DNA from 4 places in the Oceanobacillus alkalisoli genome. Region 2 is predicted to be linked to each of the others. Evidence: riboswitches for the same ligand, from Rfam matches in the RefSeq annotation. Region 2 holds a riboswitch; each other region holds the start of a gene.
The links. A riboswitch is a leader RNA that binds a small molecule or an ion and turns the genes downstream of it on or off. The one in region 2 is predicted to bind S-adenosylmethionine.
Positions count from the first base shown of each region.

Region 1: linked by a shared signal. The riboswitch ahead of L3V42_RS04090 (PLP-dependent aspartate aminotransferase family protein) and the one ahead of L3V42_RS02830 (OsmC family protein) in region 2 are both predicted to bind S-adenosylmethionine.
Region 3: linked by a shared signal. The riboswitch ahead of L3V42_RS08975 (5-methyltetrahydropteroyltriglutamate--homocysteine S-methyltransferase) and the one ahead of L3V42_RS02830 (OsmC family protein) in region 2 are both predicted to bind S-adenosylmethionine.
Region 4: linked by a shared signal. The riboswitch ahead of L3V42_RS03575 (methionine ABC transporter ATP-binding protein) and the one ahead of L3V42_RS02830 (OsmC family protein) in region 2 are both predicted to bind S-adenosylmethionine.

Region 1 covers NZ_JAKNRA010000001.1:907,931-913,145, reverse strand. Annotated here, with positions in the region: gene L3V42_RS04100 (YpmS family protein) at 1-552, opposite strand, end outside; gene L3V42_RS04095 (SGNH/GDSL hydrolase family protein) at 556-1,440, opposite strand; gene L3V42_RS04090 (PLP-dependent aspartate aminotransferase family protein) at 1,618-3,327, opposite strand; SAM riboswitch class I at 3,441-3,559, opposite strand; gene rarD (EamA family transporter RarD) at 3,834-4,739, opposite strand; gene megL (methionine gamma-lyase) at 5,029-5,215, shown strand, end outside.
Region 2 covers NZ_JAKNRA010000001.1:621,554-626,768, reverse strand. Annotated here, with positions in the region: gene treC (alpha,alpha-phosphotrehalase) at 1-408, shown strand, start outside; gene treR (trehalose operon repressor) at 415-1,137, shown strand; gene L3V42_RS02835 (maltose acetyltransferase domain-containing protein) at 1,285-1,839, shown strand; SAM riboswitch class I at 2,300-2,407, shown strand; gene L3V42_RS02830 (OsmC family protein) at 2,549-3,037, shown strand; gene L3V42_RS02825 (sodium:solute symporter family protein) at 3,034-4,650, shown strand; partial or broken gene L3V42_RS02820 (IS481 family transposase) at 4,788-4,949, opposite strand.
Region 3 covers NZ_JAKNRA010000005.1:87,319-92,533, reverse strand. Annotated here, with positions in the region: gene L3V42_RS08985 (hypothetical protein) at 29-301, shown strand; gene L3V42_RS08980 (MDR family MFS transporter) at 749-2,218, shown strand; SAM riboswitch class I at 2,277-2,380, shown strand; gene L3V42_RS08975 (5-methyltetrahydropteroyltriglutamate--homocysteine S-methyltransferase) at 2,467-3,573, shown strand; gene L3V42_RS08970 (Msr family ABC-F type ribosomal protection protein) at 3,960-5,215, shown strand, end outside.
Region 4 covers NZ_JAKNRA010000001.1:795,009-800,223, reverse strand. Annotated here, with positions in the region: partial or broken gene L3V42_RS03590 (Rpn family recombination-promoting nuclease/putative transposase) at 1-33, shown strand, start outside; gene L3V42_RS03585 (carbon-nitrogen family hydrolase) at 219-1,004, shown strand; gene L3V42_RS03580 (pyridoxal phosphate-dependent aminotransferase) at 1,535-2,728, shown strand; SAM riboswitch class I at 2,781-2,892, shown strand; gene L3V42_RS03575 (methionine ABC transporter ATP-binding protein) at 3,016-4,032, shown strand; gene L3V42_RS03570 (methionine ABC transporter permease) at 4,034-4,696, shown strand; gene L3V42_RS03565 (alpha-hydroxy-acid oxidizing protein) at 4,736-5,215, shown strand, end outside.

The sequences.
Region 1 (5,215 bases), 290 kb from region 2:
ACTTTCGACGGCAAGTTCGAAGTTACTGCGGATATCCATGTCTGTAATTGCAATATAAATTTCTTCTTCATTTGGATCGACAATGACCCAATCTGGCATTGGTAAATATCTGTCCAAGTATTGCATAATTCTTCGGTTCGGTAGTTCCAATAGTCCAAGTGAAATCGATTCCTGTCGCAAAATAATATCCCCGTTTTCCACGACTTCCGGTTCAAAGCGCATGGAAAGAGGAACGGTGGTTGAGAAAACCGGAAGTTCACCGATTAAATGCACATCCTCCTCTAACTCAATGCGGTACTTATGACGCGTATTTTCAGTTAAATGTTCAATATATGCGTTAATCAAGCTATTTAAATTTTCCTTGGATGTCCGGACGACGAATTCGGAGCTTTCCTGTTTCACTTTTTCTGTTTCGCTAGGCAGTTCCACATCTTCCGCCGGCCAAAAAATCAAGCTGATAAGCAGCAGGAAGCCGGCAATATTTAACGCTAGAATCAGGAAAAAACCTTTTTTCCAATTTAGTTTTGGTTTATGCTTATCGGTTCTTGTCATGAGTCAACCTTCTTCTCTAGAAATATAGTCTAACACGCGCTCTGCCATCAAATAATAACCAGCATAATTTGGGTGAAAATTATCATCGGCAAATATAGGATCCTCATTCCCGGCAAATAAATCGATGATCGGGATGAACGTAATATTATCCATTTCGTTCGCCAAGCTGCTTCCTGTCTCATTCCAGGTATTTACAATCTGATTTAATTCCTCGATATCTTGGAAATACCTTTCAAAGGGATTGTAAATTCCGAGCAGATAAATATCGGCATTCGAATTAATGTCAGAGAGCGTTTCAAGAATTTCCTCAAGCCGTTCTTCGTAATCGCTATGTTCTTGAATGAAGTCTTCTATTTCCAGGTTTGTAATATTTTCCTTCGCCACTTCCATAATGTCATTCGCACCAATTGTGACAAGAACAATATTCGCTTCTTCCAGCGCTTCAATGATTTCAGGTTGCCCTAAACGGATTAAAAGCTGATCCGTCCGGTTACCAGGTATACCAAAGTTTTCAAATGTCGCAATTTCTTCTTCCTGGTTTAATGAGCGTTCTAAAATTCCTACATAACCGCCGCTATTTGTCGTATCACCGACTCCGCGGGTGAGTGAATCCCCAATCGCGACTATTTTTACTTCACGCTGAAAAATCCTTCCGAACGTATCTTTAACGACGTGGGATAGCCGTTGGGAAAAGCTGTTTTCTTCCTCTGCCGTTTCCTCTACCTCATCCTGGTCATCTTGAATTGGTTCAGTTTCTTCCATTAATTCTTCTTCGTTCTCCTCAGGGATTAAAGGCTGGTTTAATGCCGGGGGCTGACTATCTATATAATAAAGTATTCCTATTGTTAAAAGAATGATTGCAAAAAGGATAAATAATATTTTTTTCATCGTATCACACCTATAATCTGTCTACTACCAGTATAAAACGTGGATTTAATTTGTCTACTATTCTCTACTTACCCTATTATACTACTCCTAAAAAACTTAAGTTAAACAAGAGGAAGGGAGGAGACAAAAAAAGAAACGAACGCACCTGGCATTCGTTTCTTTCTGAAAGCTCCATTTCTATATTTCAATTGTCTCTTTTGCTGCTTTACTGCCGCGAATACGGTCCAATTCACTCGCAATGGACTTGCTTTCAACCACCTGAATGCCTGCAGCTTGCGCATGTTCAGCTGTAGCGTCATCAGCGTTAGTTTCAAGCCAAAGAATCTTGCTTTCTTTATTGATAAGCTGCTCGATGATTTCTTTTGGAAGCTCCTCTGCGTTTACGACAAGTGCATCAAGGGATCCGGAAACATCGCTCAATTGTTCCGCATTTTCAACAGCTATTACTTCAAAACCGTAGTTCCTTAGTTTTTTCTCTGTCGCATCTTCAACGCCAGCAACCGCAATTGCTTTCTTGCGTAACCCTTCTGAACGATCAAAAGGCGAATGGAGCAGCCAGTTTACTGCATCTTCTGCTGTCGGTGTGATTTGCGGTGCCTCGCCAGTTGCTTTTGCAATTGCTTGGTCAAGGTCTTTTAAAATATCTTTTGTTGATTCAAGACCAATTGACAAGCGGACGAGTTCTTCCGGTGTACCGCTCTTTTTCAAATCTTCCGCATTTAGCTGCTGGTGTGTCGTTGAAGCAGGGTGGATGATCAAGGATTTCGAATCTCCAACGTTTGCCACATGGGACCAAAGCGTAATGCTATCGATGAGTTTACGTCCCGCTTCCCGACCACCTTTAATACCGAATGTAATGATGGAACCTGCACCGCGTTTTAAATATTTCTTCCCTAATTCATAGGAAGGGTGCTCTTCAAGACCTGGATAGTTGACCCATTCTACTGCCGGATGGTTTTTCAAATAAGAGACGACATCTTTCGTATTCTCCAAGTGACGGTCGATTCGCACTTGTAAAGACTCAAGCCCTTGGATGAACGTGAAAGCACTCTTTGGACTTAATGAAGCACCAATGTCACGTAATAGTTGGACACGTAACTTTGTTGCAAATGCAGCTGGTCCAACGTCAACGTATTTTAAGCCTTTATAGCTCTCGTCCGGTGTTGTGAACTCAGGGAAACGCGGGTTATCCCAGTTGAAGCGTCCACCGTCTACAACGACTCCACCAATAGTTGTACCGTGACCGCCAATCCATTTCGTTGCGGAATGGATGACGATATCGGCACCCCAGCTAATTGGTTTTGTAATGAATGGGGTTGCGAACGTGTTGTCGATGATGAGCGGGAGTCCATTTTCATGTGCGATTTCGGCAACTGCTTCAATATCGAATACGTTTAAGCTCGGGTTCGTGATCGTTTCACCGAAGATTGCTTTCGTGTTGTCGGTAATTGCTGCACGGAAATTCTCTGGGTTTGTCCCGTCGACTAGTTTGAAGTTGATTCCGTATTTTGGCAATGTATTCAGGAAAAGGTTATACGTTCCACCGTAAAGGTTGCTATCTGCAATAATTTCGTCACCTGTTCCAGCGATATTTAAAATAGCGAGTGTAATGGCAGCCATTCCAGAAGATGTTGCTACTGCTCCAACACCATCTTCAAGATCTGAGATTCGTTGTTCAAAAGCTGCCACCGTCGGGTTCGTGATCCGTGTGTAGACGTTTCCTGGAGTTGTAAGTCCAAAAACACCCTGCGCATGCTCTGTACTTGGGAAAACGTAGGAAGTTGTTTCGTAAATAGGTACTGCTCTTGCTCCGGAAGCTGAATCTGGCTCCTCTTGACCTGCGTGAAGGGCTTGTGTTTCTAAATCGAAAATATTGAATTCTGACATTGTATTTCCTCCTTGGTTTTTTAAAATATGTAGTTCGTTTGTTCTGGAGAGAGGGATAATGAAAACGCCCTCTTCCTTAAGAAGAGGGCGTATAGTTTACTATACATGTCCTCTTCTTATCTTCCAGATCAGGTTAGATCTGTAGGAATTAGCACCATTAAAAGTAAAAGTTGCTTACTTCAAGGTTGCCGGGCTTCATCGGGCCTAATCCCTCCGCCGCTCTTGATAAGAAGATTTCTAACTTAAAATTTTCAGGAAAAGCGCTAACTGCGCTACTTGAAAATCTTTTATAAATTTACTGATGATTATAACGCCTTCCTCAACCGAATGTCAACCCCTTTAGTTGGTTTTCTTAAAAAAGATTTTAGCGTGGGGACAGATGGAGACAAGGGGGTCAGAGATCTTGTCCCAGGCGTCGCGGGACATTGGGGTCAGAGAAACTGTCCCGCTGGTGACTGGGACAAATGCTCTGACCCCAAGACCCTAAGCAAAGTTTTTCCTCAGTTTTATGTTTTTGCACGTTTTTTTGCTGGGTGATGATAAACCGAACTTAAATAAAGAATGAGTGCAAACCAGATAAATAAGAAGGCGATAAAATTTTCCATTGAAAAAGGTTCATGATAGACGAACACACCGAGGAAAAGCATCATTGTCGGTGTGATAAATTGTAAGATCCCTACCATGGATAATGGAATTGCCCTGGCACCACTTGCAAATAATAAAAGAGGAATCGCAGTGGCAATTCCTGCTCCGACAAGTAACAGATTTGTCCCTGAAATAGCTGGTGAGAGTGTGAAAGCTTGAGCCGGAAGCAGGAAAAGATAGCCTGCTGCAATCGGGGTGACAAGCATTGTTTCAACCGTAAGCCCGTGAGTTGCACTAATGTTGATTTTCTTTTTTAACAGACCGTAAATTGCAAAGCTTGTAGCAAGGGCAAGAGAGACCCAAGGGAATACGCCGCTAGAAATTGTCAGATAGAGAACACTTACGATACAGAGCAAAAAAGCGAACCCTTGCCGCATCGTAACTTGTTCCCTTAAGACGACAATACCTAAGAAAATGCTCATTAATGGATTAATATAATAGCCGAGACTTGCTTGGAGGACGTATCCATTCGCGACTGCCCAAATAAATAAAAACCAATTGGTCGAGATGAGGACGGAAGCAGCTGCAATAGCTAATAAGTTCTTGGGATTTCGTAATAAACTCTGGCACGTAGCGAGGAATGACCAAAATTGCTTGAGTGTGAGCAGTAAAGCGATCATGAAAATGAACGACCAGACAATCCGATGGGCGAGCGTTTCCATCGGATTCACATGGTCAAGAAGTTTCCAGTATATGGTCAAGAAACCCCAGAGCAAATACGCGCTAAGCGTATATAGCGTACCTAACTTCATCTCCTTTGACTCCATCGCCACAACCTCCTTCCGATTCCTCTGTTAAGTATAAAAACAATATTAAGACTAATTACGCAAAAACTCAAGAATCGGGACACGGGGTCAGAGGTTTTGTCCCGGCTATCGTGGCGGGACATTGGGGTCAGTGTAGCCGTCCCACTGGGACAAATGCTCTGACCCCAAGTCCCACTTCCAACTATAGAAACCGCTTTCATTAAAGGCGTTTTTCTTGTATGCTAGTAATAGAAGTAATGCTTCATGAATTGTCATATTTTCGAGTAGGAGAATAAAGGGGAGGAAGCACATGGCAAACAAATATCAGAGATTTGAAACGGCAGTGATTCACGAGGGATATGATGAGTTGGAAATGCTCGGAAGTCTTTCCGTTCCACTCTTTCAAACATCCACCTATGTCTTTAATTCGGCGGAACAAGGCGAAAGACGCTTTAGCGGGGAAGAGGAAGGATTCGTTTATTCTCGTTTAGGAAATC
Region 2 (5,215 bases):
TGGTCGGCAAAAGACCAGGCCGGCTTTACAACGGGCACGCCTTGGATAGATGTAGCGGCTAACTATCCGGAAATTAATACAGAAAACGCACTAGAAGACCCGGATTCTATTTTTTATCATTATCAGCAGTTAATCGCGTTAAGGAAAAAGTATGACTGTATTACAAATGGAGATTACCAACTTCTTTTGGAAGAAGACCCGCAAATTTTTGCCTTTACAAGAAATTGGAATGGAGAAAGAATCCTTGTCGTCAATAATTTCTACGGGAAAGACGCAACGGTTGATTTGCAGTTAGAAAAGGCACAAGCGGCTCCGGAAATCTTGCTGTCCAACTATGAAGATTCACCGCAAAACCTGGAACAATTACAATTACGCCCATATGAGTCGATTGTTTATTATTGGAAGTGATGCACCTTGCAGAAGAAATATTTAATCATATACAACGATTTAGTTAGGAAAATCCAGGAAAGTGGATGGGCGATTGGGAACCTCTTGCCGTCAGAAAATGAGTTAGCTCGGGAATATGAAGCGTCCCGTGAAACGATTCGCAAGGCACTGGATCTTTTATCACAAAATGGCTATATTCAGAAAATCCAAGGAAAAGGATCGGTTGTTATTGATCGAAACAAGTTATCCTTCCCAGTCTCCGGAATTCAAAGTTATTCCGAACTGGCGGAGAAGTTAAATTTAAACAGCAGAACAATCGTGCACACCCTCAAGCGTCTGAAACCGGAAGACCAAAGGGAAGCGGCTAAATTTTTAAAGACGGACCCGACGGAATCGATTTGGAATGTTATTCGTACCCGGGAAATCGACGGGGAGAAGGTCATCCTTGATAAAGATTATTTCAATGAAACATACGTGCCGATGTTATCTGAGGAGATTTGCGAGACTTCCATCTATAACCATATTGAGAAGGAATTGAATCTGATGATCGGTTTTGCCAAGAAAGAAATTGTCGTTGAAACGCCGACAAAAGAAGACCACGAACTGTTAGACCTAGAAGGTTTCACAAATGTTGTAGTCATCCGAAGTCAGGTCCATTTAGAGGATACGAATCTATTTCAATTCACAGAGTCTAGGCACCGACCAGATAAGTTCCGATTTGTAGATTTTGCAAGAAGGGTAAAGGATTAGGGGGAAGCTTGAAAGAAGCTAGACGTCGTACAATCCTGCCCAATAGCCTGGGAGGTAGGGGGCGGTCTTATTTGAAAAAGCAGCACAACGTTTTTATTCCCCTCGTTGTGCTGCTTTTTAAGTATTACGGGAAAAGGAGTTATGTTAATGAACACAGAAAAAGAGAAAATGCTGGCGGGAGAAATGTATGATCCCGAAGATCCTGAATTAGTGAAAGATCGATTAGAAGCACGCCGCAACGTAAGGATCTATAACGAGACACTGGAAACCGAAATCGAAGAGCGGAAGGAATTATTAAAGGAATTGCTCGGCTCGACAGGCAAAGAAATCTATATGGAGCCCAACATCCGTTTTGATTACGGATATAATACATATGTAGGAGAAAACTTTTACGCAAATTTCGACTGTACGATTTTAGATGTTTGCGAAGTCCGAATTGGGGATAATTGCATGCTGGCCCCCGGCGTACAACTTTATACAGCGACACATCCGATTCAGCCAACGGAGCGAAATTCCGGAATGGAGTACGGAAAGCCGATTACGATCGGCGATAACGTCTGGATCGGTGGACGCTCCATTATCAATCCTGGGGTGACTGTAGGGGACAATGTTGTTATTGCCTCTGGTGCAGTAGTGACGAAGGATGTGCCGGACAATGTCGTTGTAGGAGGAAATCCCGCAAGCATTATCAAGCGAGTTTAAACAGTTGAGGCGCTTGGGGGCTTGTCCTTGCTCGCCCTACACGGCTGTTATTACCCAGTTACTTCCAACACTGAATGAAGTTTCGCATTATAAACGATGAGTCATAAAGGGAGTAAAAAACAAATACATAAGAAAAGGAACAATCGTCCGGATATTGCTTGTAAGAAGTAATCGGTGTTTACCCAGAGCCAAAAGTGAAGTAACCATTTATTTTACGGATATTGACTATATAAAGATATCTGAAGTTTCCTTTCAAAAAATCTTCGAGATTGTTTTATATAACAAGGAAGAGTATTTTTATCAACTGTCTTTTCATAATAAACCGGGTAATATAAAGTATCCTGTAAATTTAGTTTTCATGGGCTTTGCAAGTATATTAATCAAGTTTATAACTCATTAATAATCAAAACCTCTTGACAATTCAAATATCTGTATCTATAATTTATTCTAATTGAATGAAATCTTATCGAGAGAGGTGGAGGGACTGACCCTTTGAAGCCTCAGCAACCAGCAATTTTTTGTATGGTGCTAATTTCAGAAGAATACCTGGGTATTCTAAAGATGAGTTAAGCGTATTGGTATAGGATACATCATTGCCCTTCTCTCATCTTTTGATGGGAGGAGGGCTTTTTATATGGAAGGAGTGGAAAGATTTAACCCTAAAACCAAGTAAAACAATTAGAATAATTATATTTGAGGAGAGATGAATATGTCAGTGGACAAAACAAGTTCAATCAATACGAATCTAAGAAATGTTAAAGCAAGCAGCGAACGAATTGGTGTGTTAAAAAATGTTAATACAGTAAGAAAATTTTCTTTTACAATTGATGAACCGGTTAAATTAGGAGGGACTGATGAAGCGCCTACTCCAATGGAATATATTTTAGGTTCCTTTAACGGCTGTATCTTGATTGTTATCGAAACCATCGCAAAAGAAATTGATTTTGCATTTCATCGATTGAAGTCTGATTCGATTGGGACGATTGATCGTCGCGGAATGAAAGGGATAGATAATGTTAGTCCTCATTTCCAAGAGGTGATTAATACGATTTGGTTTGAAACCGACGAGAGCGAGCATCGAATAGAGGAATTGAAAGAAAAGGTGAAGGATAGATGTCCTGCCTACAATTTATTTAAGGATACAGGAATTCCGATATCATTAAACTGGATTAAGATAAAAGAAGGTGTAACCGAATGACTTCCTATGGTTTATGGTTAATTTTCTTTGCACTTGCTTATACAGCATTTTTATTGATAGCAGGACAAGTTTCCAGGAAAAAAGCTAACGCAACTGGGTATTTTGTTGGTGGGCGTACATTCAATAAGTGGATTGTAGCTTTTTGTATTACCGGGTTATTCTCGGGTTCTGCATTTATTTCTATTGTTGAACTTTCCTATCTTACAGGGATATCGGCAGTTTGGTATGGTGTCGCCGAAACGGTGCAAATATTAATTATTGCTTTTGTCATTATTGGACCATTTCGTGAAAAATTAGTCGTTACGGTATCTGGTTTAATTGGGGAGCGATATGGAAGAGCGGCGCTTGGAATTAGTGGAGCAATTACAGCTTTTGCATTTCCAATGTGGTCTGTCGCAACAGCGATTGCCTTTGCTTCGGCAGTCCACGTCTTTACAGGAATTACCTTATCTTTATCGATTGCATTTACGGCATTCCTTTTGTATCTATATTTGAAAGCTGGGGGGATGTGGTCCATTGCTTTTACGCAAACAATGAATTTCTTTGTTTTCATTATAATGTTCGCAATCGGTATCCTAGCATTCTTCATTAATCCTGGTTTAGATGGTTTGCGCGCTTTTGCGGTAACGAACCCGGAAATGTTTCAGTTGGGTGGAGCTGGAATACAAGTGATTGTGGCATGGTTCGGTACATTTCTCGTCAACGTCATCTTAGCACAGGCGGCTTTTCAAATGGCGTTATCATGTCGTACACCGGAAGAAGGACAAAAAGGATTGAAGATGGCAGCCGTTTTTGGGATTCCTTTTATTTTGCTTGGTGTCCTATTCGGTATTTCCGCAGCAATTGTGATACCGGACACGACCCTCGGGTTAGTAGCATTACCGCAGTATTTGATGCAAGTTCTCCCTGCGCCGCTCGTTGGATTATTTTTCCTTGGAATATGGGCTTGTGCTTTGAGTTGGGGTGCACCATGCCAATTTTCCGGAGCAACGAGCTTAGGGAAAGACGTTGGCCAAGCGATTTATCCGCACGCGACTCCAGAACAATTAGTCAAGTATACGCAGCGATCCTTATTGTTATTAACTGTGTTAATGATTGGATTTGGATTGCTCCGGACGGAACAAGCTGCATGGTGGAATATTTTAGCTTGGACGATGAGGAATTCTGCAACATTTGCACCAGTAGTAGCAGTCTTATTTTGGAGATTAGCAACAAAAGAAGCTGTAATAGGTTCTATGATTCTCGGATTTTTGTCCGGAATCTCATGGTACCATCTAGGCGGCTGGGCACCAAATGAATTTTATTATAATATCCATCCTGTTTGGATTGGAATGTCAGTTAATCTTAGTACATTAACGATTATCACATTATTGCAAAAGGCAAAGACACTTGAAGTGAAATTTACCTCTGTATCGAGGAAAGGGCTTTATGCTTTAATTGCGGGAGCATTCCTTTCAATAGGTCTACTGACGAATTATCAAGCGATTTACGATTATGGCTTACTGGGGATTTTCTTGTTTTCGATTCTTTTATGTTTATTTATCGCGACCATTATATTTATACCGTCGTCAAGAGATGAGTTGGAAGTAGGGAAATTAGCTCGGGCGAAGTAGGTTTAGGATTTGCGTACTTGTTGCTGTTTAAAAGGGGGAAAACAGGTCATTGAATTTTTTCAAGGGCTTGTTTTCTCATTGAATAGATTTCATGACCCCTCGAATCCATTTCTTCGATAATTTAAATGTCATTCTTGTATCGTTTTAGCTGCAACCTTTCGTTCTCCATAATAGGGTACCTGATGTACTGTTCCTTCCAGCTCTTGAAAATACTCTTTTGGTTCTCTTTGCTTATTAAAGAGCGGCGCAATCAAACCATAACGAAATAAAGCAATTTCTTCCCGCGTTTTTTCATCCATTGGATATGCCTCCTTTTTAGTAGAAGGACAACCTAATGAATTTCATAATACATATTTAATGCTGCACCATCACCATATGTAGTTGGTTCGTTCCCAACTACATATGGTGATGAAAAAGCCGACTTTGGTAATGATGAAATTCATTCAACCGGTTATCCATTGCTTTTATTCTACTTTCTACACCAATATCTGCATAGGAAAAAAGTTATGTGGGAACCATATTAATTGACAATTTAACGTTACTTCAGTACTATCATATATAATCT
Region 3 (5,215 bases), on a different contig from region 2:
CTTGATCAAATGACTCTGAGGTGATGATATGTTCCTGTCAGGAAAGATTATATCAGGAGAATTTGACGGCAATGCGAATGAGTTTTCTATACAAAAAATAAAACATCTAACGACACAAACAACGATAAATGAAAAACAGTTAGAAAGGCTTTATCATTATCTGAAAAACCACCAAAAAGATACAGAAGACCACGTCATTACGTTGTATGATCAACTGCCTATCCGATTGAGCCAGGAAGAAATGAACCTACTTGTCGATGACCTTGAGAAAGTGCAGGAAATGTACCTTGACACATTCTGAATGACCGATTATAATAAGAATGATTTTTACAAGAAGAAGGAGCATTACTGAAAAAATGAGACAACAATTCCTAACTTTGAACCAATAATTGAATATGGTCAAAGACTCTGTTTGTGCTGCGGAGTAATTGGGATACGTCTGTCCTTTATTCATAATTTTATATCAAGTTATGGAATAGTTATATACTTTATAATGAACCCTACGGATAATTCGATGCATTGGTGGAAAGGCGGCTTTGTTCTGTCTTTCCTTTTTAGTTTTAGTGGCCCCCATGTATTTAAGATGTATCCCTTACTTTCAACCACAGGCAGCTGCTTGTGATTTTTTATTTTGAACAAACGATTGAAGGAGGAATTTTTTTGCAGATTTTATTATTCTTTTGATGTGAAAAAGTAACTGAAAAACATAGATATACGATACATTAAAATAAAATTAGAGGTAAAAATAATGAGCAAATCAAAAGAAAAAAATTATGAATTTCTATCAGAAGATCCGAATGTCAAAACATTGCCGCTTATGGCAGCGTTGATCATCGGAGCATTTTTCGCGATATTGAATGAGACACTGTTGAATATTGCGCTCACGACGTTAATGGCAGAGTTCGGTATTACGCTACCGACTGTACAGTGGGTCGCAACAGGATTTATGTTAATGATGGGGATTGTTATACCAGTATCTCCATTATTTATGCAATGGTTTACGACAAGGCAGCTTTTCATTGGGACGATGACGGTCTTTACAATTGGTACAACGATAGCGGCAATCGCGCCGACATTTTCCGTCTTGCTTACTGGCCGGTTGATTCAGGCGGTCGGTACTGGAATGTTGATGCCGATTATATTCAACGTCTTTTTACTTGTGTATCCTCCACATAAAAGAGGGAAAATCATGGGAATTGTTGGGTTAGTTATTATGTTTGCACCTGCAATCGGACCAACACTTTCGGGAGTTATCGTTGATTACTTGGGTTGGAGATTTTTATTTATCTCTGTCCTCCCATTTGCTGTATTTTCGATTCTTTTTGCCTTGAAATATTTGGTGAATGTATCGGAAGTGACGAAACCGAAGATCGATTGGCTCTCCATTGTCTTTTCAACGGTAGGTTTTGGTGCAACAATATACGGATTCAGCTCGGTTGGAGAGAGTGAGGCAGGGTTTTTAACACGTGATGTTTTAACTGCAATTATCATTGGGGTGATTGGAATCATTCTCTTTGCCATCAGACAATTTAAGCTGGAAGAACCGTTGATGGACTTGCGCGTGTTCAAATTGCCGATGTTCACGCATGCAGTAATCATGTTCATTATTATTGTGATGACGATGTTTGCCTCAGAACTTATCTTACCGGTGTTCATGCAGGGACCAATGGCTCTTGCACCAGCAATGGCTGGAATGCTGCTGCTCCCGGGAAGTATTTTAAACGGGATTATGAGCCCATTTATGGGCGCTTTATTCGATAAAGTTGGTCCTCGGGTGATGATGATACCTGCGACAATTGTGCTTGCCGGGACGATGTTTATGTTCAGCCGAATGACAGCTGATACGCCGCCTTGGGTAATAATCGTTGGATTTATGCTCATTATGCTTAGCGTATCTGCAACGATGATGCCAGCTGAAACGAATGGATTAAACCAGCTGCCGAAGCGGTTATATCCACACGGTACGGCTGTTATGTCTACGCTGCAGCCATTAAGCGGTGCAATTGGAGTCTCCGTATTTATTAGTATTCTGAACTCCAGACAGGCAAGTTATCTGGCAGGAGTTGCGGACCCAACGTCAGCCCAATCGCTAAGTCAAGCGATGGTTGTTGCGGTAGAACATGTCTACTTTATTATCTTTATCATTACGCTTGTTGCTGTCGTCTTGTCCTTTATTGTTTACCGGGCACGTCCGATTGAGGAAACGAATATTAAATAAAGGTTGACAATTATCTAAAAGCTATGTAGAGTATAGCTAATAACTTAATAAGCAAATTTTCTTATCGAGAGAAGTGGAGGGACTGGCCCTGTGAAGCTTCAGCAACAGACATTTATATGTACTGTGCTAATTCCAGTAGCATTATAAGCTTGAAGATAAGAAGAGTAGACACGATACTAGAATCCTCTTCTTATTTTAAAGAAGGGGATTTTCTTATTTAGTTAAAAAATATAACGAAAAGGGGCAGTATGATGACAACACTTACGAAAGCGCCATTCAGAGCAGATCATGTTGGAAGTTTATTAAGACCAGAACGGATTAAACAAGCAAGGGCAGATTTTCAAAATAACAAGATTTCAGCAGAGGAATTATATGCGATTGAAACGGAGGAAATTACCGGAATTGTTGATAAGCAGATTGAAGTTGGTTTAGAGGTTGTAACGGATGGAGAATTCCGTCGCAGATTCTGGCACACTGATTTCCTTGAGCATTTAAATGGCGTGGAAGGTTATGTTCCTGAGCATGGTTATAAATTTAAAGGGGTAGAAACGGAAAAGTACACGATTCGGAATAATGGAAAAGTGTCATTCAACCCGAACCATCCGTTTATCGAGGACTTTAAAGTGTTTAATCAAATCGTCGATGGGCGTGCAGTCGCAAAACAAACAATTCCGAGCCCGAATCAGTTGTTCCACCCTGGTATGATCGATGAGACGGTTTACTCTGATATTGAAGATTATGCAAAAGATGTTATTCAAGCGTACCGGGATGCGATTCAAGCGTTTTACGATGCGGGAGTCCGCTACTTGCAATTGGATGACGTATATATTGCGGGGCTTTCTTCTCCGGAAAAGGAATTCCCAGAAGAAGGCTACTCGAGAGAACAATACATTGACTTAGCTCTCCGCGTAATTAATGGAGTGTTAGATGAAAAACCGGCGGATTTAACCGTTACAACGCACTTATGCCGTGGGAATTACCAGTCTACATACATGTTCGGTGGTAGTTATGATTTAATCGCACCAACCTTGCTTGCAAAAGAAAAAGTGGACGGATTCTTCCTGGAATATGATGACGAGCGTTCCGGGGATTTCAAAGCACTCGCTCATATCCCTAAAGGTGGGCCGCAAGTGGTGCTTGGCTTGGTTACTTCGAAATCAGGTGAACTTGAAGATAAGGAAGAGCTGAAAGCACGGATTAAGGAAGCAACACAATATATTCCAAAGGAGCAGATTTGTTTAAGTCCCCAATGCGGGTTCTCATCAACCCACCACGGGAATAAATTAACGGAAGAGCAGCAGTGGGAGAAATTACGTTTTATCGTTGAGTTATCCAAGGAAATCTGGGAAGATTAATAAAGGGAATTTGATTTTTCTAATAGAAATATGTATTATAGGAACTATAAATCTTAAATGTCAAGGAGAATGAATGAAAATGAGACTACGATTCCAAACTTTGAACCGGTAACTAAATACGTTCAAAGACTTTGCTTATTTAAGCAGAGTAAATGGGATTAGTCTGTCCTTTTCATTAATCTTCATTTTTATATGTTATTTGTTATCAAGAGGAAGGCGGCTTATTCTGCCTTCTTTTTTTGTGCGTTTTTTACTGAAAGATGGAGTACAGGAGGAAAATTATATGCAAATGTTATTATTCTTTTAATACGAGCTCGCACTAAACTTGAGCTCGTATCGATCCTAGCTATCGATACGAAATAGAACAATTTCGGGAGGTAGCAAAGATGGAAAAAATATGTTTTGAATTAGAAAATATAGCGTTAACTTATTTTGACCAAACGATAGTAGAAATTGAACGTTTAGCAATCCACCAGTTTGATCGGATTGGAATCGTCGGGAAAAATGGTGCAGGAAAGAGTACGTTATTGAAGTTGCTTGCTGGAATGATTCAGCCAGCACGTGGCAAGGTGCATCGTCATGCAGACTTTGCCTATTTTGACCAATTGTCGGAACCGGAGCAAAGTGAAGTTGATTATGAATTGATCGGGAAATTAGCGATTCCGGAGACTTCAATTGATCACTTCAGCGGCGGGGAGCAGACAAGATTGAAGCTGGCACAAATTTTTTCCGATTATCACGAAGGCTTACTGCTGGATGAGCCGACGACACATCTTGATGCAGACGGAACTCAGTTTTTTATTGATGAATTAACGTACTACTATGGTGCCCTTGTGCTTGTAAGTCATGACCGTTATGTGCTTGACAAGCTAGTGAACAAGATTTGGGAAGTGGAGGACGGTCGTGTAAAAGAGTATACAGGAAATTACTCGAACTATACCGCGCAAAAAGAACAGGAAAGAAGTCAGCAAGCGGAAGAACGTGAAAAGTATCTAAAAGAGAAATCACGCCTCTTGAAAGCGGCCGAGGAAAAGATGAAGAAGGCAGAGAAGATAACCGAAGCCAGCAGCCGAACGTCTAAAAAGGAAACAAAAGCAAAGGCGAATCGAATGTTTGAGACGAAATCAAAAGGCACAAGCCAAAAATCCGTCGAGCGAGCAGCAAAAGCACTGGAAAAAAGGGTCGAACAACTGGATGAAATCGAAGCGCCAAAAGAAGAACAAATCATCCGTTTCCACCAAACGAAAGCACTTGAGCTTCATAATAAATTCCCAATCATGGCAGATCGCTTGAAGCTGCAGGCAGGGGGAAAGACATTACTTGAAGAAGCGAGCTTTCAATTCCCGCTTGGTAAGACGATTGCAATCACGGGAAAGAACGGTTCTGGAAAAACAACCTTACTCCGCCATATAATGAACCAAGGCGAGGGGCTGACCATCTCTCCGAAAGCTGTATTCGGAGTTTATGAGCAGCTGGACTATAAATTTACGAAAGATGCAACCGTCATCGATTATATGAAAGATCATAGCGATCACGCAGATAGTAAAATCCGTTCCGTTCTGCATGCTATGAATTTTACAGGTAATGACTTGAAGAAAAACATCAGAGATTTGAGTGGGGGAGAAGCAACTCGTTTAGTGCT
Region 4 (5,215 bases), 170 kb from region 2:
ATCCAAAAAATCGCCAGCAATATCAAAGAATAATTTTTACTCCAACTAGAGGGTATGGAACCGAATCGACCGTGCTAACCAAGATCTACACCCTCTGAATCACAACTGGGACAGTTGCTCTGCCCCCGATGTCCCAGCCAAACATGGACCCTACCCCGTCCATGTTTTTTATGTATAAGTATGCTAATATGATATATATTTGAAAGGGGATGGATATGATGAAAGTTGCAGTTTACCAAATGGAACTTGTACCGGGTTCCCCGCAGGATAACCGGGAGAAAGTGAGGCGCTGGGTTGAATCGGAAGTGAAAAATGATAAACCAGACCTTATCCTACTGCCTGAAATGTGGACGACCTCGTATGTGTTAGAGGAGCTCCAGACCATTGCAGACGAAGCGTTGGAGCCTACTAAAACGTTTTTAAGTGACTTAGCGAAGGAACATAACATCAATATCATCGGTGGCTCGATTGCCAACAAAGTAAATGATGAACTGTATAATACAAGTCTCGTCTTTGATCGTACTGGCAATCTCATTTATAAATATAGTAAAATGCACCTCGTTCCAATGTTGAATGAACCAGGATTTTTAACGGGCGGCAAGGAAAAAGTCCAGACCTTTGAAATGGATGGAATCCGCATGGGTGTCATCATTTGTTATGACCTGCGTTTCCCTGAGCTCGCGCGAAAGTTAGCTTTGGACGGGGCACAAGTATTATTCATCCCTGCCGAATGGCCGAAACCACGGACGAATCATTGGGTCAGCCTGCAACTAGCCCGTGCGATTGAAAATCAGATGTATGTCGTATCATCCAACAATGTCGGTACATTAAACGGAGTTGAATATACCGGAGCTTCTCTAATTGTTGACCCCTGGGGCGACGTACTAGCAAAAGGTTCAGAAGATAAAGAAGAAACATTACGAGGCACCATCCATCCAGAAAGAGTAACAGAAGTAAGAAAAAGCGTTCCAATTTTTGAAAGCCGTGTCCCGGAATTATATTAATAAACTGCCTGTTGCTTTCATACAGCGTAAATAATTTGCTCATTCTCTTGAAATGCTCTCTAATCACCGTTCAGTTGCTCGGTGGACGGATGCGCATCCTTAGGCACGGCTAGAGCTCCTCGGGCTGCCGCCCTGCGGGGTCTCCAGGCTCGTGCTGTTCCCGCAGGAGTCACCGTCCACCGGGCAACTGAACTGGTAAGACGGTTATTTTAAATAGAAATTATTCCGTCGCGATAAGGATTCAACTCCTGGAATATTAAACAGTAATCTAAATTCGACCTTTCCTGGGAGCAGTCCAGACACCTCGAGACTTCTGCGGGAGGATAGGCCTGGCGAGACCCCGCAGCGCGATAGCGCGAGGGGGCTTGCCGGCCGCTCAGCAGGTGCGAGAAGTGTCTGGACTGCGGACCTCCAGAAGAGAGTTTTGGACACTTACGCTGTATGAAAGTAATCAACAGCTTTATAAAGGAATAATTAGTTATTTCATGGCGCAAAAGTTGAGTAAATAAACGAATAAAGAGGTTATGTCAATGGAATTTTCGAATCGCTTAAAGGAGTTGCCTGTTCAATTTTTCGCAACTCTCGTAGAAAAAGTGACAAAAGCATACGCAGAAGGCCGCGATGTTATTAATTTAGGGCAAGGGAACCCAGATCAGCCGACACCAACCCATATTGTAGAAGCTTTACAAAAAGCGGCGGCAGATCCAAATTCACATCAATACTCACCGTTTCGCGGTACAGTGGAATTGAAGCAAGCAGCAGCTGACTTTTATAAACGGGAATACAATGTCGAACTCGACCCGGAAACAGAAGTCGCTGTTTTATTCGGTACAAAAATCGGTTTAGTCGAATTACCCCTCGCCTTAATGAATGAAGGAGAGATGATGTTACTGCCGGACCCTGGCTATCCAGACTATCTGTCTGGTGTGAAGCTTGCGAATGTGCGGCATGAAGTGATGCCATTACTTCATGAAAATGCATTTCTGCCAGACTATGACAAGCTAACGCCGAAACAGCTAGAAGAAGCGAAATTATTATACTTAAATTATCCGAATAATCCTACGGGAGCTATTGCTTCTAAGGAATTTTTCGAAAAGACGGCACAGCTAGGCCGGGAACACGGCATTGGAATCGTTCATGATATTGCGTACGGTGCGATTGGCTTTGACGGGAAGAAACCGGTTAGTTTTCTTGAGGCAGCAGGTGCGAAAGATATCGGGATTGAGCTGTATACGTTATCGAAAACATATAATATGGCCGGCTGGCGTGTTGGCTTTGCGGTCGGGAATGCGAAAATGATTGAAGCGATCAATCTCTTGCAAGACCATTTATTTGTTAGTCTGTTCCCAGCTGTACAACATGCGGCAGCAATTGCTTTAACCGAGGAACAGTCAAGCGTAAAAAGGTTAGTCGAGTTATATGAGAACAGGAGAAATACATTAATTGCAGCATGTAAACGTATTGGCTGGGAAGTAGAGGCTCCTAGTGGATCGTTCTTTGCCTGGCTGCCGGTTCCAGAAGAATATACGAGTGAAGAGTTTGCCGACTTGCTGTTGGACGAAGCGGATGTGGCCGTTGCTGCAGGAAATGGCTTCGGTGCATACGGGGAAGGTTATATCCGGGTTGGCTTACTCGTTGACGAAGCACGTTTGAAGGAAGCAATCGAACGGATTGAAAAACTGAATATTTTCCCTGACCGAAAAGGTGAAGAAATTAAAAGTTGACGGAATACGATTTTTGCTGTACTCTATATCAATAGAATTAAATAGCTTATATCTCTTATCAAGAGTAGCTGAGGGACTGGCCCGTTGAAGCTCGGCAACCTTTTTATGGTCAACATAAAACAGGTGCTAATTCCAGCAAAACGTCATGTTTTGAAAGATGAGAGAGGACAACTTGCATACATACAAGCCTCTCTTTCTTTGTAAAAAAGAGAGGCTATTTTAATACAAAAAATGTATCACCGACTATTTTTATATCTGGAGACGATTTGGAAGGGAAAGATAGATAGATGATCAAATTAGATAACATCACGAAGATATTCCCATCTAAGAATGGGGATGTGGCAGCAGTCAATAATGTCAGCCTTCATGTGGAAAAAGGTGAAATCCACGGTGTCATTGGTTACAGTGGTGCCGGAAAAAGTACGTTGATCCGGCTCGTCAATTTACTGGAAAAGCCAAACAGCGGAACGGTAACGATCAATGGTACAGAGCTAACAGCTTTATCAAATGAAAACTTGCGGAAAACACGCCAGAAGATCGGCATGATTTTCCAGCATTTCAATTTGATGAAGACTGCCACCGTTTATGAGAACGTGGCAACTCCGCTTAAACTTCTCGGCTACAACAAAGAAGAAGTGAAGAAACGTGTCGAAAAATATTTGGAGATTGTTGATTTAGGAGACAGAAAGAACAATTACCCATCTCAACTCTCTGGTGGACAAAAGCAACGGGTCGCCATTGCGCGTGCATTATCACAGGAACCGGAAATTCTGCTGAGTGACGAAGCGACAAGTGCCCTTGACCCCGAAACAACCAATTCCATTCTTGATTTACTCCTTAAGATTAATGAAGAACTTGGAATAACGATCTTACTCATTACCCATGAGATGAGTGTAATCCAGAAGATTTGTGACGGTGTAACGGTTCTAGAAAATGGGGAAATTGTCGAACAGCGCTCCACCATCGAATTATTCACCGATCCTCGTCATAAAACGACAAAGCGGTTTTTAGATACCATTTCGCAGCGTAAATTATCTGCATCCCTCATCAGCCAATTGAAACTAAATGGTACGGTGACAAGCCTGACCTTTATCGGGGAAAGTGCTGGGGAGCCGCTGCTCGCACAAGTAATTGAAAAGTTTAACGTAAAGCCGAATATTTTAACGGCAAATATTATGGAATTGAAAAACGGTATCGTCGGAAATCTGATCCTTCATCTTATCGGCGAACCGGAACAAATCAACGCCTCCTTGAAGTTCTTAAACGAACAAGGGGTCGCGACAGAAGAAGTGGAGGGAGAATAAAATGGGAAACTTTATCGAACAATGGCTGCCAATTATTGGACAAGCCGTCATGGAAACATTTCAAATGGTCATCATCTCACTGTTTTTCGCGATCTTAATCGGAGTGCCATTAGGAATACTCGTTGTGCTGACGCGACCAGGCCAATCATTGGAAAATAAGTTCGTCTATCAATTCCTGAACTTAGTAATTAACATCGTCCGCTCGATTCCGTTTATTATTTTATTATTCTTCATCCTGCCATTTACAAAATTCTTGGTCGGAACAACAATTGGAGTACAAGGCGTTATCGTGCCGCTTGTTATTTATACAGCGCCATACCTTGCACGCTTACTGGAAAGCTCGCTCCTTGAAGTAGATAGCGGAATTATTGAAGCATATAAAGCAATGGGGATTAAAACGCATAAAATTATTTGGAGCGTCATGCTCCGGGAAGCCCGTCCATCGATCATCTTAGGCTTAACGATTGTAACGATCAGCTTGATCGGTGCAACCGCAATGGCCGGCCTCGTTGGAGCAGGCGGACTCGGTGACTTGGCATATCGTTTCGGTCACTTGCGTTATGAAGTGGACGTCATGTATGCGACGGTCTTTATCTTGATCATCCTTGTTCAAGGAATCCAGTCTCTCGGTAACCGGATTGCTGCACGTCTCAAGAAGGATTAATGGGAAGAAGAAAGCTCAACTTTTAAGGGGGGAGAGGTCTTGACGACTACGACAAAGACGACAGACGCATTTATTGCGAACTTGGAGATAGAGGAAGACTTTCCTTTTCGTGTGGAAGAGTTAGAGGCAAAAGCGAAAGAGAAAATGTCGAAAAACGCATTTGGCTACACCCGTTCTGGAGGCGGAGGGGAGGAGACATTGCGGAAAAACATCGCATCGTTCGAGAAGTATTCGATTGTTCCCCAATATTTAAATGATGTTTCGAATGTGGACACGACTATAGAATTATTTGGTCATACGTACCGTCATCCATTCTTGCTTGCTCCGATCGGGATGCTTAAAACAACGCATGAAGAGGCAGAACTTGCGGTTGCAAAAGCAGCTGCAAAACTGGATGTACCTTATATCCAAAGCACCGTTTCCAGTTACTCGATCGAGGAAGTAAAGGAAGTTTCAGGAAATAGTCCGAAATGGTTCCAGCTGTACTGGTCCAATAACGAAGCTATTTCCTTTAATATG